Regions from separate parts of the Latilactobacillus sp. genome, predicted to be linked through region 3. Evidence: predicted binding sites of a transcription regulator. Region 3 holds the regulator's gene; each other region holds the start of a gene.
The links. The regulator LexA, encoded in region 3, represses DNA repair genes until DNA is damaged. The targets are predictions, from matches to a motif close to CNAACANNTGTTNG.
Positions count from the first base shown of each region.

Region 1 (5,343 bases), on a different contig from region 3:
GAGCCATCAACTTCATGATCCAGTGCTTTACCGATATCATGTAATAACCCAGCACGTTTGGCAAGTGTCACATCTTCACCTAATTCAGCAGCCAAAATCCCTGTTAATTTAGCAACTTCAATTGAGTGATTCAAGACATTTTGACCATAACTTGTTCTAAAGTGTAGCCGTCCTAAAACTTTGATTAAATCTGGATGCATGGTATGAATCCCAACATCAAAAATGGCTTGTTCACCAATTTGACGAATTTGTTCATCCATTTCTTTACGTGACTTATCGACCATCTCTTCAATACGAGCTGGATGAATCCGGCCATCTTGAATTAACTTCTCTAAAGTCATCCGGGCAATTTCACGTCTAATTGGATCAAACCCACTTAAAACTACTGCTTCTGGTGTATCATCGATAATTAAATCAATCCCAGTTAATGTTTCAAGTGTTCGAATGTTCCGACCTTCACGGCCAATAATCCGGCCCTTCATATCGTCATTAGGCAGTGTTACAACCGTCACAGTTGTTTCAGCTACCATATCTGCTGCACTACGTTGAATTGCTTCAGCAACTAATGTTTTAGCTGTCCGATCCGCATGCTCTTTAGCAGACTCTTCACTTTCTTTAATTAAAACAGCCCGTTCATGATCCAAGTTCTGTTTCGTTTCATCCAAAATGATCTTTTGCGCTTCATCATGTGAAAGCTCAGCAATCTCTTGTAACTTCGTTCGTTGTTGTTCAACCAACGCTTCGACTTCTGCTTGCTTTTTCGTTAATTGTTGCGCTTGCTCAGCTAAAAGATTTTCATGTTCCTCTAATGCCCGCTCTTTTTTGTCAAGCGTTGCATCTTTACGATCCATGGTTTCTTCACGCTGTATCAATCGATTCTCTTGTTTTTGAACTTCACCACGTCGATCCTTCAATTCATTTTCAATTTCAGAGCGATATTGATGATTTTCGTCCTTTGCTTCCAAAAGAATTTCTTTTTTTCGCGTTGCCGCTTCTTTTTCGGCTAACTCAATTATTCCTTTAGCAGTCTTATTTGCACCATCAATTTCACGTTCGTGAGCCTTCTTTTGCAAAAGCGTTCCAACAGCTAAACCAACGATTAACATGATGACTGCGGTAAGGATTAATAGCAAATCTAAGTTCATTTTTTCACCTCCGCATCATCAAAAATTTTAAATTGCAAGCACGTTGCAAATTTTTAAAGATGTAATTATGTTTAATTTTTCAACACATAGTTATTTTATAGTTTACTAAACCGCCTGTCAACTTAAAGTGTCAGCATTGCAACCGTTTACCGGACTGATTGCCACTCGTTTATTCGGTTAATCCAGCGCTTATTGTGTTAGGCCCTTAGACATTGTCAAACCGCCTTCGGTCCAATTGCGAATATGACTTAACTTATTAGTAATCCCATTCGGTAGTAGACGCTATAAGTCTTAATTTACCAATCCTTAACCTTAATCATTCGGTTATACCTAAAACAAGAGCCAGTACAAAACTAAGTTTTGGCCTGGCTCTTGTTGGTCATGCTTTATTCTTCTGTTGAATCATCTGGCAAAATATTTATTTGTTCATCCTCATTTGTGGGAAGACCTTCTTCTGGTACATCTGAAATACCATAAGCTGCTCTAACCTTCAAACGAACTTCATCTTCGACATCTTCATGATCAGCCAAATAGTTTTTAGCATTTTCACGCCCTTGACCAATTCGTTCTGAGCCATAAGAGTACCAAGAACCACTCTTATTGATAATGTCTTTTTCAACCGCCATATCAACCAATTCACCGGTCCTGGAAATCCCTTGACCGTACATGATATCAACTTCAGCGACCTTAAATGGTGGTGCTACCTTATTCTTAACAACTTTAATGCGGGCGCGGTTCCCAATCATGTCGGTCCCATTCTTGATGGTTTCAGCACGCCGGACTTCAAGCCGAACAGTTGAATAGAATTTCAAAGCACGCCCACCTGGTGTGACTTCGGGATTACCAAACATCACGCCGACTTTTTCACGGATTTGGTTAATGAATAACGCAATCGTCTTCGTCTTATTAATTGTTCCTGATAATTTACGTAAGGCTTGTGACATCAAACGGGCTTGTAAGCCAACGTGGGCGTCACCCATTTCACCTTCGATTTCAGCACGTGGTACCAAAGCAGCAACTGAATCGACTACTAAAATATCAACGGCCCCACTTGATACCAAGGCATCAGCGATTTCTAAGCCTTGTTCCCCAGTATCAGGTTGTGACAAGAGTAAGTCATCGATATTAACACCAAGTGCTGTTGCGTACTTAGGATCCATCGCATTTTCAGCATCGATATAAGCAGCCGTGCCACCTTGCTTTTGCACTTCGGCAACAGCGTGTAATGCAACAGTTGTTTTACCTGAACTTTCAGGGCCGTAAATTTCAACGATCCGGCCACGAGGATAGCCACCTACTCCGAGCGCTTCGTCCAATGCCAATGAGCCAGATGAAACTGTTGAGACTTGTGTATCAACCTTTTCACCCATGCGCATAATTGAACCTTTACCAAAATTCTTTTCAATCTTCTTTAGGGCAGCATCAAGTGCTGCTTGTCTTTCATCTTTAGCCAATTAAGTGACCCTCCTTAAAAGAGTACATTTCATTACTCTCTTAGTTTACAGATTTCGTTAAATAAAAGCAAGTTAAAATCGAACAAACGTTCTTAATTTTTGTTCGGTCATTATATAATACGTAATTCGCCGGGATTTTACCAATAAAAAAACTGGCCTGCTTTAGCGGGCCAGTTTTGGTGATTATTTAGAAAATGAATCTTGAAAGATACCCCGGTTTTTAATGAAATATTCGGTCCCTGAGTAAATTGTGAAGAATAGACAAACATATAACATGATATCAGCCATTGGTAAGCCAATATTAGCAAAGAAGACGTTATGCAAGAATAATAAGATGATTGCCAACATCTGAGTTGTGGTTTTAATCTTACCAGGCATGGCAGCGGCCATGACCTCGCCACCTTGGCTCAAGAGCAATCGAAGACCGGTCACTGCTAATTCACGCCAAATAATGATGGCAACTACCCAAGCGGGCGCAGCACCTAATTCAACAAGGAAGATGAAGGCTGTCATTACCAATAACTTGTCCGCTAGTGGATCAGCAAACTTGCCAAAGTTAGTCACCAAATGTTGTGAACGTGCAATTTTCCCATCCAACAAATCCGTCAATGATGCAACAATAAAGATAATTGTGGCGATCAATTCACTGACCGGAATGGCCGTCCCAGCAACAATTACGTCACCAGCCGGTACGTCAAACGCTAATAGGATTGTAAAAATAGGAATTAAAATAATTCTAAACATCGTCAATTTATTTGGTAAATTCATCGGATAGACCTCTCACATCTCTTTATTATTTTGCAAGTGTTGCTGTAAAGTTTACTGTTCGGACCTGAACTGTTTCATTATTAGGATTTAAATTAACAGCTGTGTCGTTAATCTTCATCTTCGTTGCAGGACCGTTCCCCGTTTTAACTGAGAATTGGGTTACGCCAGCTGGTAATTGCGTTGTTTGCTCAGTTCCTGGTGTAACAGAACCTTGCCAAATGGTTGAACCATTAACAATTAACCCCACCCAAGCCGTTGCGTTTTCAGCTGAGAACGTCAACGTATTAGCTTTGTTAGGCAAGTTTTTAATCGTGAAGGCTTGTTGTGAACCACTCATACTTGTCATTGAAGCTGATAACTTAGTTTCTTTTGCCTTTTTGTCAGCTTCTTTTTTAGATTGTTCACTTGCTTTAGACGCTTCTTTGGCCTTACTTTCTTGGGCTTTTTGTTGATTATCGTCTGAACTTGCTTTCTTAGCTGTTGATTGGTCACCTGAAACGGTTACCGATGAACTAGTTTCAGTTAATGTTTCCCGGTTTTTGCCTCGGTTACTGAGCGTAATCCCGTAGACAATTCCAACAATCACAATCACAACCGCAACAACGGCGATTTGTGGTGCTAAGCCCCGCCATTTTGCCCATTTAGAGTCGGTTGTTTCGCGTGTTAAACGGGTTTGATTTTCAACTGACTTTTCAACATATTCTTCTGGTTTTGCGTTGGGCAATTTATCTTGATATTCAGCTAATAGCGCCTCACTATCAACGCCCACCGTTTGTGCATATTGCTTAATAAACGCCCGCACATAAAAAGTCCCTGGGAGTGCATCAAAATCGCCCTCTTCAATTGAACTTAAATAACGCTTTTGAATTTTCGTAATTTGTTGTAAATCATCTAATGTATAACCTTTTTCAATACGTGCTTCACGTAATTTTTGACCAATTTCATTCATTTGAATTCCACCCACTATTATCCCATTATCATTACTCGTCATTATAGCATATTGCCACAATGATATTGTATTAAGATTTCTTTATTTTAGCCAACCGCCGTCAACATAAATTGTCTGTCCCGTTAAATAATTGGCTTCTGGTGCTAACAAAGTCTGGACCCAATAAGCAATCTGTGCTGGCGTCGCAAAACGACCAGTTGGAATCTCAGCGGCAATCGCCGCTTGTTCGTCTGCTGTAAACTGTTGGTTCATTTTCGTGGCTACCGCACCAGGGGCAATCACGTTGACCGTGATGCCTAATGAGCCAACCTCTTGCGCGTAAGCATTCGCAAAGGCTGACTGGGCACCCTTGACCGTACTGTAAGGGACTTCCATTGCACTGCCACGACCACCATAAATGGAGCCAATAAAAACAATTCGGCCCAAATCGCTCTGGGCTAATTTCGACTGCAAAGCTTGTAAAATTAACATCGGGGTCTTCACGTGCACTTGCCACAACGCATCAATTTGCTCGGCAGAGACCGCTGGCAATAAGCCATAAGTCGTCATGCCAGCGGCAAAAATAACCGCATCTACTTGAAACAACTGACTTTTCAACTGGTCAACCGCAGCGGTACCCATCGTTAAATCCAACTGAAGTGCAAAAAAGTCTTGGCGCGCATACTGCTGATTAAGCTGCTGTTGTAGTTTTTGAATACGTTCTTGATTTTGGTTATAGTGCAAATAAAGCGACCAACCGTCCGCTGCTAAGCGTTGGGCAATGGTAGCCCCGATACCACCTGAGGCGCCGATAATTAAAGCTGAGCGTCTCATTTTTGCGTCACCTCTGGTAAGATATGGCAAACTGTCATAATTTCAATTTTGAAGAATTCGGCCGCAACTTGTGCCAATTCTGCTAACGTTACCTGTTCAATCAACCCTAGCACATCAAACGGACTCACTTCGTCGAAAAAGGCATCGCTGTATTGATTGGCGATTGCTTCTAAGGAATTAAAAGCTTGTAAGTATTCGCCAATTGCCGCTCTTT
Region 1 is NZ_JAMQEX010000002.1:16,925-22,267, reverse strand. It holds gene rny (ribonuclease Y) at 1-1,145, opposite strand, end outside; gene recA (recombinase RecA) at 1,532-2,599, opposite strand; gene pgsA (CDP-diacylglycerol--glycerol-3-phosphate 3-phosphatidyltransferase) at 2,783-3,367, opposite strand; gene NDN60_RS01535 (helix-turn-helix domain-containing protein) at 3,393-4,316, opposite strand; gene ymfI (elongation factor P 5-aminopentanone reductase) at 4,398-5,129, opposite strand; gene yfmH (EF-P 5-aminopentanol modification-associated protein YfmH) at 5,126-5,343, opposite strand, start outside.
Region 1: a site for LexA is predicted at 2,679-2,692, ahead of recA (recombinase RecA). Genes of this name have one in related genera too.

Region 2 (5,343 bases), on a different contig from region 3:
GGAAATTGCAATGGTGACGATCCAACTGATTTTGAAATTGGCCAGTGGTAAGGCCACGTTCATCCCGTAAAAACTAAAAACTAATCCAGGGATGGTCAGCATAATCGAATAAGATGCCAAAAACTTCATGACGTTATTCATGTTATTATTAATAATTGACGAATACGTATCAGCGGTTTCATTGATAATCGAATTGGAAATCTCGGCCATTTCAATTGCTTGTTGATTTTCAATTTGAATATCGTCTAATAAATCAAGCTCAGATTCGTTGAGCATCAACATATTAGAGCGCACCAGACTAGCTAATACCATCTTATCGGTTTTTAACGACATCATGAAATAAACTAACCCGCGTTGAATGCCCATTAAATCATAGAGCTCTTCGTTACGTAGTGACTTTTGTAATCGGGTTTCAATACGTTCGCGGGAACGGTTGATATCCCGCAGATATTGAAGGTATATTGTGGAAATTCGATAGAGAATTTGAAGGACACTCCGGCGTTGTTCCTGTGGATTAAAGTTTTTGATTTGATTATCAATGAAACTCTGTAAGAAATCAACTGGCGTTTTATTGATGGTTAAGATGACAGAATCTGTTACAATAATTCCTAGAGGACTTGTTTTGTAGTGGAACTTATCGGCTTGCCGTTCATCTTTTTCAAGAATCGGCATGTTAAAAATGATTAACGTCGCATTATAATCTGGGTCGTGTTCAGCACGCGCACTTTCGTCGGCATCTAAACTATAATAGATGAAATCGGAAGGGACGTGCAGTTTTTTAGTCAGTAAATCAATTTCTGCTTGCGTGGGATCGGTAATGTTAATCCAACTATTGGGTTGGATTTTGGCATGCTTGGTTAGCTTCTTTTTAGCTTCATCGAAGCGGTAAGTATCGAGCATGAGTTCACTTCCTTCGTTGGTCACTTGATATGACTAAGTTTACTTGATATTTTTAGAATGTAAAGGATTGAAATAAGGAGAATTTGAATTGAAAAAAATTGATTTAGCGCAACAATTCTTGCAAGCCAACTTAAGTGCCTTGCAGTGTCCAATTTGCCAAGAGGCATTTGCTACTATTAGTGATCATCAATTGGTCTGTGAAGTCGGGCATAGTTTTGACCTGGCTAAAAATGGGACATTGTATTTTTTACCTAAACAAATGAAGTCTGAATATACAAAAGAAATGTTAAGTCATCGCCGGGCCTTTTTACAAGCTGGTTTCTTTAAACCGTTCCTAGATGAAATTGCTAAGCAATTGACGGCTAATAGTCGGATTCTCGATGTCGGTTGTGGGGAAGGGACACCGGTTTACCAGCTCGCGCAACAAGTGCCAGTCCAATACATCGGGTTTGATATTTCTAAACCAGCGATCCAACTGGCCAGTGATTACAATCAAGAAGGTTGGTTTTGTGTCGCTGATTTAGCGCGGATGCCGTTTGCTGATCAGAGTTTGGATACGGTCTTGAATATCTTTTCGCCATCGCAATACCAAGAATTCAAGCGAGTGCTCAAACCTGACGGGCAGTTGATTAAGGTGATTCCTAATGCTGGTTACTTACACGAGCTACGAGAATTATTATATCAGGGTCAAGAAAAGGAAAGCTACGATCATGGTCCAGTGTTGGCTTTGTTTGAGCAGCATTTCCCTGGGTACCAAGAAATTCAAGTCCAACAAAAATTGACTTTAACGCCCGCAACCTTGGCAGATTTAGTTGAGATGACACCGCTAACCTGGACGGCTACAGAGGAACAACTACAAGCGATTACGTTGGACGCGTTACCAGAGATATCATTGGATGTCACGGTTTTGGTGGGAAAACAATGAGAAATTAAAGTAATTTTAAAAAATCTGATTGCAAATCAGAAATAAGGGCGTTATAATAACCACAAGGAATTTTTTCCCTAACTTTTATCAGAATTCTTTTTGATAAAAGCTAGTGATGAAATGACACTAACGTAGTTTCTCGCCGTGAATAACCGAGGGACTACGTTTTTTTATATGTAAAGCACCAGTAGAGCTTTACCATTAAATCGTGTATAATTAAGCTGCTGAATCTTTATTGAAGGAAGTTAGATTGTGACTAATCATATTGTTTTATACGAACCACTTATTCCAGCTAATACTGGTAACATTGCTCGGACATGTGCCGGGACGGATACTGTTTTAGATTTAATCGAACCATTGGGCTTTGAAACTGACGACAAACATTTAAAACGGGCGGGTCTAGATTATTGGGACCAAGTGAAGATTAATTACCACAAGAACTTGGACGCCTTTTTAGAAACGGTTCCAGATCGTAAACATCTCTATTTGATCACGAAGTTTGCCAAGCAAGCTTATTCTGATCAAGATGTGACGGATACAAGCGTCGATCATTACTTTATGTTTGGTAAGGAAACAACCGGCCTTCCAGAAACGTTTATGCGTGAAAATGAAGATCAGTGTCTCCGCATTCCAATATCAGATCACATTCGGGCTTTGAATTTATCCAACTGTGCAGCATTGGTCATTTTTGAAGCATTACGGCAACAAGATTTTCCAGGATTAGAAAAGAGTCATTTGTACGATCACGATAAATTAAAATAGGAGTGTTTCTAATGCAAACTAAAAAAGATCCCATTAGCGTTGATGCTTTTCATTTTGACCGTGTGTCACCGGACGCCGAACCACAACAAAATATCCAAGTCAGCTTAGTGAAAATTGATGCTGACGATGAATATTTACAAGAAGCTGATTTAAAAGCCGGTAACATCTATCAAATCGTTACACCATTCCAAGTTATTCCGCAAGGAAGTGGCTTTGCCGTTTCTGGTCAAATTTCACGGGTTGTTCAGTTGTTAGATTTCTTTGGCACACCAGATGAAATCGAACAAAAAGAAATGATGAAATTATCACGCCCATTAATCGAATACATTGAAACCTTGACATATCAAGTAACAGCGGTTGCTTTAAACGAAGGGATTCAACTTCAATTTACAGCGCATGAAACACCAGAAGAAGCATAATGATTAAATAAGAGAAGCTAAGGGGAACTTCGGTTGACCCAGGCTTCTTTTTTTGTTTGAATAAAGCCTAAAAGATGGGTTAACCTGAACAGAAGTTCGTGTATAATAAGGATTAGATATGTAAGGTAAGGAGATTTTATGGCAACTCAAACGAAGAAGCGTCAGAAAAAAACGACGACTAAGAAGAAAAAAACACAACAGCCGGATTACACGGTTAATTTTGTCGGCTTTTTGTTTATTTTAATTAGTCTTTTCTCTGGGCTGAAATTAGGCTTTATCGGCGCACTATTTGCGAATGTTTTCCGCTTATTCGTTGGTGATACATTCGTCCTGGGCGCAATCCTATTTGCAATGCTCGGTATTTACCTCTTAATTTATGGCAAACAACCACCATTGTGGCAACAAAAAACGGCGGGTTTTAGTTTAGCCTACATCGGTATTTTAATCTGGCTATCGGCTTTCATCTTGCACCAACAAGCGATTAATAACCATTTTATCGCAGCAACTTGGCGCTTATTATTTGAAGATTTCCAAAAGATGGCAGTCACGACGGAGGTCGGCGGGGGCCTGATTGGGGCTGTAATTTATAGTGGTTCGCATTTTCTATTTGCACAGATGGGGACTTATATCATTGCTGTGTTAGTGACAATTATGGGGCTCTTTATTTTTATGGACATTCCTTTTAGTGTGGTTGTTAAAAGCAGTCAACGCTTTGTCCACGGCATATTTCAAGTCGGGCGCTACACTAAATCAGGTTTGGTGAAGGCCACTGAAAAGGGCCGCGATCAAGTCAGCGCGCTTAAAGAACAGATGCAAAATGCGTTGTCTGCAGTTGATGAAAAAACACCACCAACCAAACCCGCTAAAAAGGCGGTCCCAGAACCGACCGGCGAGCCTGAGAAAACAGGGGTTGTGGTCAACGAACCAGCAACCTTTAAGATTAACGGGCCTAAGGATTTACCAAAACCAATTGCAACGCACCAAACAACTAATGCGCCAGCAGCGGCTGAAGAAGCACCGGCAGAACAAGTGCCAGATGTTGCTGAATTAACGCATGCTGTAGCAATTGATGAAGATTATGAAATGCCAACGCCTGAATTATTGACGCAGATTCCGCCATCTGATCAGAGTGCGGAATACGAAGCGATTGAAAAAAATCAACAGGTCTTGAAACAAACCTTCGATTCGTTTGGCGTGGATGTCACGGTTAAGAGTGCTAGTTTGGGCCCGGCCGTTACGAAGTATGAAATCCAACCGGCTGTTGGTGTTAAGGTGTCGAAGATTGTTAATTTGGCCGATGATTTAGCGTTAGCACTGGCCGCCAAAGACATTCGGATTGAAGCACCGATTCCAGGCAAACCATACGTCGGGATTGAAGTCCCTAATACAACTGTCTCAACAGTTTCCTTCAGAGAGATGATCGAACAAGAGCCACCACATCCAGGCAAACCGTTGGCAGTGCCATTAGGGAAAGATATTTCTGGTAAGGTAATTATGTCAGATTTGGTCAAGATGCCGCATCTTTTGATTGCCGGTTCAACCGGTAGTGGGAAATCAGTGGCGATTAACGGGATTATCACTAGTATTTTGATGAGCGCACAACCCCATGAAGTTAAGTTGATGTTGATTGATCCGAAGATGGTTGAATTAAACGTCTATAATGGGATTCCCCATCTCTTGATTCCGGTGGTGACCAACGCTAAGAAAGCGGCCAACGCGTTGAATAAAGTCGTTAAAGAAATGGAACGACGCTATCAACTTTTTGCGGATACTGGTCAGCGGAACATGACCGAATATAATCAGTATATTCAAGGTCATAATGAAGATGGCGAAATCAAAGGTGCGGCCTTACCATATATTGTCGTGATCGTTGATGAATTATCTGATTTGATGATGGTTGCTAGTAATGAAGTTGAAAGTGCGATTATCCGGTTAGCACAAATGGCCCGGGCAGCTGGGATTCACATGATTGTTGCGACACAACGACCATCTGTTGATGTTATTACCGGGTTGATTAAGGCTAATATTCCGTCACGAATTGCTTTTGCAGTTTCTAGTGGGATTGACTCACGAACCATCTTGGATGGCAGTGGGGCTGAAAAACTACTTGGTCGTGGGGACATGTTGTACCTACCAATCGGGGTGAGTAAACCACTGCGAGTTCAAGGTGCTTTTATCTCGAGTCAAGATGTGGAAAGCATCGTTTCCTTTATCAAAGCGCAAAAGACGGCTGAATACGATGAAGAGATGATTCCAACGGCCGCCGACGAGCACCAAGAAACGGCGGATCCCGAAGATGAATATTATCAAGAAGCCGTTGAATTAGTGATTAAGCAA
Region 2 is NZ_JAMQEX010000002.1:8,863-14,205, forward strand. It holds gene NDN60_RS01495 (magnesium transporter CorA family protein) at 1-900, opposite strand, end outside; gene NDN60_RS01500 (methyltransferase domain-containing protein) at 989-1,825, shown strand; gene trmL (tRNA (uridine(34)/cytosine(34)/5-carboxymethylaminomethyluridine(34)-2'-O)-methyltransferase TrmL) at 2,078-2,587, shown strand; gene NDN60_RS01510 (DUF1149 family protein) at 2,599-3,006, shown strand; gene NDN60_RS01515 (FtsK/SpoIIIE family DNA translocase) at 3,145-5,343, shown strand, end outside.
Region 2: a site for LexA is predicted at 3,092-3,105, ahead of NDN60_RS01515 (FtsK/SpoIIIE family DNA translocase). Genes of this name have one in related genera too.

Region 3 (5,343 bases):
GACGAAAAAGATCACGGCGCACATCTTCCATCGCGCGTTCTGATCCCATTCCAAAAAGAAAAGATTGAGCGAACTGTGTGATAGCTTTCAAAATAACCCCTAAGGCGTATAACCCGGCGACCCCTAATAAAATCTGAGTTGTCGCTGTTTGCTTCGTCAAGTAACGATCCATAAAAACTTGTAATAAGCGCGGTAACAAGATGTTAATCGTTGCTAAACCCGCCGCTGCGATGATTGCGCCGATAAATTGTTTCTTATAGCGCTTGGTATAACCGAAGAGCCGTTTCATAATTTGAAACTGTTCCTTAGTCGATATCTTTTGTGACCATTCAGATTGATACTTTTGTGCCATCCTATTGGCCCCCCATCGCTTGATTTAATTGTTGTTTAACCCACATTTCAGCATACCAGCCTTGTTGAGCTAGTAAGCTGTCGTGCGTGCCACGCTCGGCAATCGTCCCGTCATCCATAACGATAATCTCATCAGCATGCATCACACTGCTGAGTCGATTGGCGGTAATAATCGTCGTTTGATTTGCCCGCAACGTCTTAAGGTTCATTAGAATTGCTTCTTCAGTCTTTGCATCAACCGCGGACAATGAGTCATCTAAAATTAAAATTTCAGGATCAGTCATTATTGCCCGGGAAATAGCAATTCGCTGTTTCTGGCCACCCGATAATGAAACACCACGTTCACCAACAACTGTGTCGTAACCCTGTGCAAACGTTAAAATATCTTCATGAACCGCACCAGAACTAGCCGCTGCTTCAACGGCCTCTTGTTCCTTTTCAAAATCCGCGAACCGAATATTATCGCGAACATCCGTTGAAAACAAAAAGTTGTCCTGTGGTATATAACCAATACTATCGAGTAATGCATCTAATGTGTAATCCCGAATATCGTTCTGGTTAATCTTAATTTGGCCCTGATATTGATCATATTCTCGTAACAGCAACTTGATCAAAGTACTTTTACCAGAACCAACCTTCCCGACAATTCCCAGTGTCTTTCCTTGTGGCAGTTGGAAATGCACATTCGTTAAAGTTGGTGTTTGTTCTTCAGGATAGGCAAATTGTTGAATGGCATAGTCGATATCACCAGTTGCCAACGTTTGAATGGCATCTGGCTTTTCAATAATCGTGCTGGTTTCTTTTAATAATGATTCAACCCGATCATAACTGGCATTGCCACGTTCAAGCACATTGAATAAACGACCAATCGCAAACATTGGCCAAACTAAAGCTGCGATATAACTGATAAAAGCAATCAATTGGCCAATTGTAATACTGTGGTTCATGACCAACGTTCCACCATAAATAATTGTAACGAGGTACGTTAGCCCGATAATTAAACTAATCGCTGGATCAAATAAACCATCGATAAAGTTGACGCGCTTGTTAATCGCAATTGTCTTCGTCACAATTTGGTCGAAATCATCGATATCCGCTTCTTCTTGACCAAACGTTTTTAAAACTTTGATCCCAGAAACACTCTCTTGCGTCTTATCATTTAATTTCGAAAAGGCTGCTTGTGATTCTCTAAAAGCGGTATGCAAATGCGCCCCTAAGCGTCCTGAAGCCACTGCTAATAATGGCATCGGAATCAAGGCCATTAATGTGAGCCGCCAATCGACAAAAATAATCATCGCGACGATCGTTGTCCCACCTGTAATAATCGAATCCGCAAACGTTAAAATACCGGCGCCTGCCACTTGTTGAATCGCGGTTAAATCATTGGTAGCATGGGCCATCAAATCGCCAGTGCGGTGCTTCTGGAAGAAAGTTGTGTCCATCTTCATAAAATGCCAGAACAAACGACTCCGCAATGTCCGTTCTAACTTGGCTGCGCCACCCCAGATACGAGTCCGCCAACCATAGCGAAAGAGATATTGTAAAATCGTGGCTGCTAATAAGACCCCAATCCACATTAATAAGACCGATGCCTTCAACTTTCGGGCAGCCATTAAATCAATTAACGTCCCAATCACTTTTGGTGGCACGATTTGCACAATTGCAACTAGGACTAAAAAAACAACCCCTAATATATAGCGGCGATATTCTTGTTTAAAATACCAGCCTAATTTCTTAAATATACCCATAAAATATCTCCGTCTTCAAAATTAGATAATCCTCATTATAGCAATCTTAGTTCAGTGGGACAATTATTTCTCTTCCAATAAAAAGAGGGTTCCATACAAAAATAAGTTTTTGTACGAAACGCCTCTTTAATTAAGTCATGTTTATTTTTTGCTACGTTTTTGTTGTGCTTTCATTGAGCTCATCATCTGGTTTAATTTCTTTTCAGATGGTTTTTGCCCCATTTGCATCATCATAGCTTTCAACATATCTTCATTAACTGGTGGATTTTCTTCGAAATATTTCTTCATGTAAGCACGTGCGCCGAAAAAGCCAGCAACTGCACCTAATAATGCCCCAATGACAAAAATTAATACGCCTATTCCAATATTCATATCTTATGCACCCCTTCCTCATTCAGTTCACTTAAATATTCTACACATTATTGCACTAAAAAGAAAGCGGAATTCCTAGATTAATCGTCACGTAAACCCTTTTCACGTTGGATGTCCTTCACTTTTTCAGGTGTGACTTCCTTACCTTCTTTATCATAAACTTGTAGCATCTCAACTTGTGAACGGAAACTAGAACGGAAATCCTTCAAATAAGCGTCCCGTAGTTCTTGACGTTCCATTGTTTCTTCGGGTGTTAACCCTTCTGCTTTTGCTTTATGTGCTAATTCGTTGATACGATCGAGTCGTTTTTGATCCATTGCCATCATCGGCCTCCAACTTTAAACTTTTATCCTATTTTGGACTAAAATGCTCAAAATGTCAAAAAATACGAACACTTGTTTGAAATTCACCTATAAATATGCTACTATATGCTTAATAGAACGAATGAGGTGCGCTTATGACTAAAACTGAATCCAAACAATTAGAGGTCTTACGTTTTATTCACGAACGTGTTCAAGACAAAGGTTACCCACCAACGGTCCGCGAGATTTGCGAAGCCGTTAATTTATCGTCCACTTCTACTGTCCATGGCCATTTAGCCCGACTTGAGAAGAAGGGCTTATTACAAAAGGATCCCACTAAGCCACGGGCGATCGAGTTAACGCCCGCTGGCCTAACGGCAATTGGGGCGACACCCCAGAAAATACCAGTATTAGGGGTGGTTACTGCCGGTGTGCCTATCTTAGCAGTTGAAGAAGCAACTGATTACTTCCCGCTTCCACCTAGTTTGCAAACCGAACAAGATTTGTTCATGCTAACAATTCGTGGTGAAAGTATGATTAATGCCGGTATCTTAGATGGCGACGAAGTTATCATTCGCAAGCAATCAACCGCCGATAATGGCGATATTGTCATTGCGATGACTGCCGAAGATGAAGCAACCTGCAAACGGTTCTTCAAAGAAGCAGATCACTATCGTCTCCAACCAGAAAACGATACGTTTGAACCAATCATTTTAAATGAAGTCAGCATTCTAGGGAAGGTCGTTGGCCTTTACCGAGATCGCATGTAATAAAAAAGAAGTTCGCTTAGGCGAACTTCTTTTTTTGTCTGTTTCTCTTTAACGTGCTTTCATCAACTACTTTCTGCACTTTGCTATATCAGTCAAATGTTCAAAAGCAACCTGTTGATGGCGCACTTCTTTATTAGTATTCCATTAATTTAAAAATATCATAGTCCTTAATCTTTTCGCGGCCGTTTAAGTCCTTCAATTCGATGAAGAAGGCTGTCCCAACAACGATGCCACCTAGTTCTTCAACCATTTTGATTGTTGCGGCAATTGTGCCACCGGTTGCTAATAAGTCATCTGTTACTAAGACTTTTTGGCCTGGTTTAACCGCGTCTTTATGCATATATAATGTTGATTTACCATATTCTAAACCATAGCTAGCTGAAACTGTTTCGCGTGGCAACTTGCCCTTCTTACGAGCAGGTGCAAACCCGACACCTAATTTGTAAGCAACCGGGCAGCCAACGATAAAGCCCCGGGCTTCAGGGCCAACGACCATTTCAACACCTTTATTCTTGGCGTATTCAACAATTTTATCCGTTGCTGCTGCGTATGCTTCACCATCGGACATCAAAGGTGAGATATCACGAAAAGTAACGCCAGCTTCCGGAAAATCCGGAACACTTGCGACATAATCTTTAAAGTTGATTGACATATATAATTCGCTCCTTAACTCTTTTAGCGATTTGCTACTGCTGGGAGAGTTGCTAGCCAGTCTTTCACCTCGGTAAAGGTTGAATAAACAAGCTGTTTTTCCATTTCAATTTTAGCTAATCGTTTTTGATAACTTGGTGCACTTTCCAGTGCATGCTTTTCAGGTTGTAACTCGGCCGTAATCAGACCACGTTCTATTCTAACAAATCCGAGGTCAAAAAACACCTGCAACATAAAAATCATTAACGGTAATTGTAATTTTAAATACGTTGCTAATTCTGCTAACCGCGCTTTTTCAATGTTTGGGTGCTTGCGTAAGTAGACTAAGAAGGTCGCAAACTGTTGTTTTGTCGGCATTCCTTCTAAGTAAGCAGAGTGTTTGGCATAAAAAATCAAGCTTAATTTAGCGGCCTGTTGTTGTTGATAAAATTGTTCAAAAGCAGTTAAATCAGCTGGTTCATCAACTACAATTAGCTCTTGGCTAGTAGCAACTTGTTCATCGGTAGCTAACAGCGCCTGACTCCCTGCCGGTAAATAAGACTGCAGTTGCTCGCGCATTTTATCATTGAAAAAGACGTAGTCGCCTGTTGATTGGAATAATTGCTTCGTCAGACGATTGCTACGTTGATCAAGTACGACTTGCCCACTTGTAGCAAGGTCTTTTACCATTAATTGCAACGTCGTCTGGCCACGCCAAGTATTCTCACTCAAACTCCCGACTAATTTCACATCTTCAGCGGCTGTTAAATCGGGCATCAAAGCCCCTTTATTGAAAGCTAAAACCGCTAATTGTTGTTGTTGATCAACCGCCATCATCTTCAAATGCTTCTGATCAGCACCGATTTGTTTGACATCGGCTAACTGGGGTGCACTAAGTTCAATTAACGGTTCTGGGTTATCACTGCCAAAAGGTGCCAGTTGTTGCAATGCTTGATATAAATCAGGCGTAATATCAGCTAACGTCAGCGCCAAATCAACTGGTAATGGTTGGCGTCCTGTTAAATCTAACTGATTAACTTGCGCATACTCGTTCATTGCAGTTTGAATCAGCGCTAATTGATCAACCTTAGCAGTCAAGCCAACTGCCATGTGATGGCCACCAAAATGAACCAATAATTCACGGTGGGCATCTAACGCTTTAAATAAATG
Region 3 is NZ_JAMQEX010000015.1:24,945-30,287, reverse strand. It holds gene NDN60_RS07890 (ABC transporter ATP-binding protein) at 1-352, opposite strand, end outside; gene NDN60_RS07885 (ABC transporter ATP-binding protein) at 354-2,099, opposite strand; gene NDN60_RS07880 (YneF family protein) at 2,241-2,471, opposite strand; gene NDN60_RS07875 (DUF896 domain-containing protein) at 2,552-2,794, opposite strand; gene lexA (transcriptional repressor LexA) at 2,929-3,543, shown strand; gene NDN60_RS07865 (adenine phosphoribosyltransferase) at 3,677-4,195, opposite strand; gene recJ (single-stranded-DNA-specific exonuclease RecJ) at 4,219-5,343, opposite strand, start outside.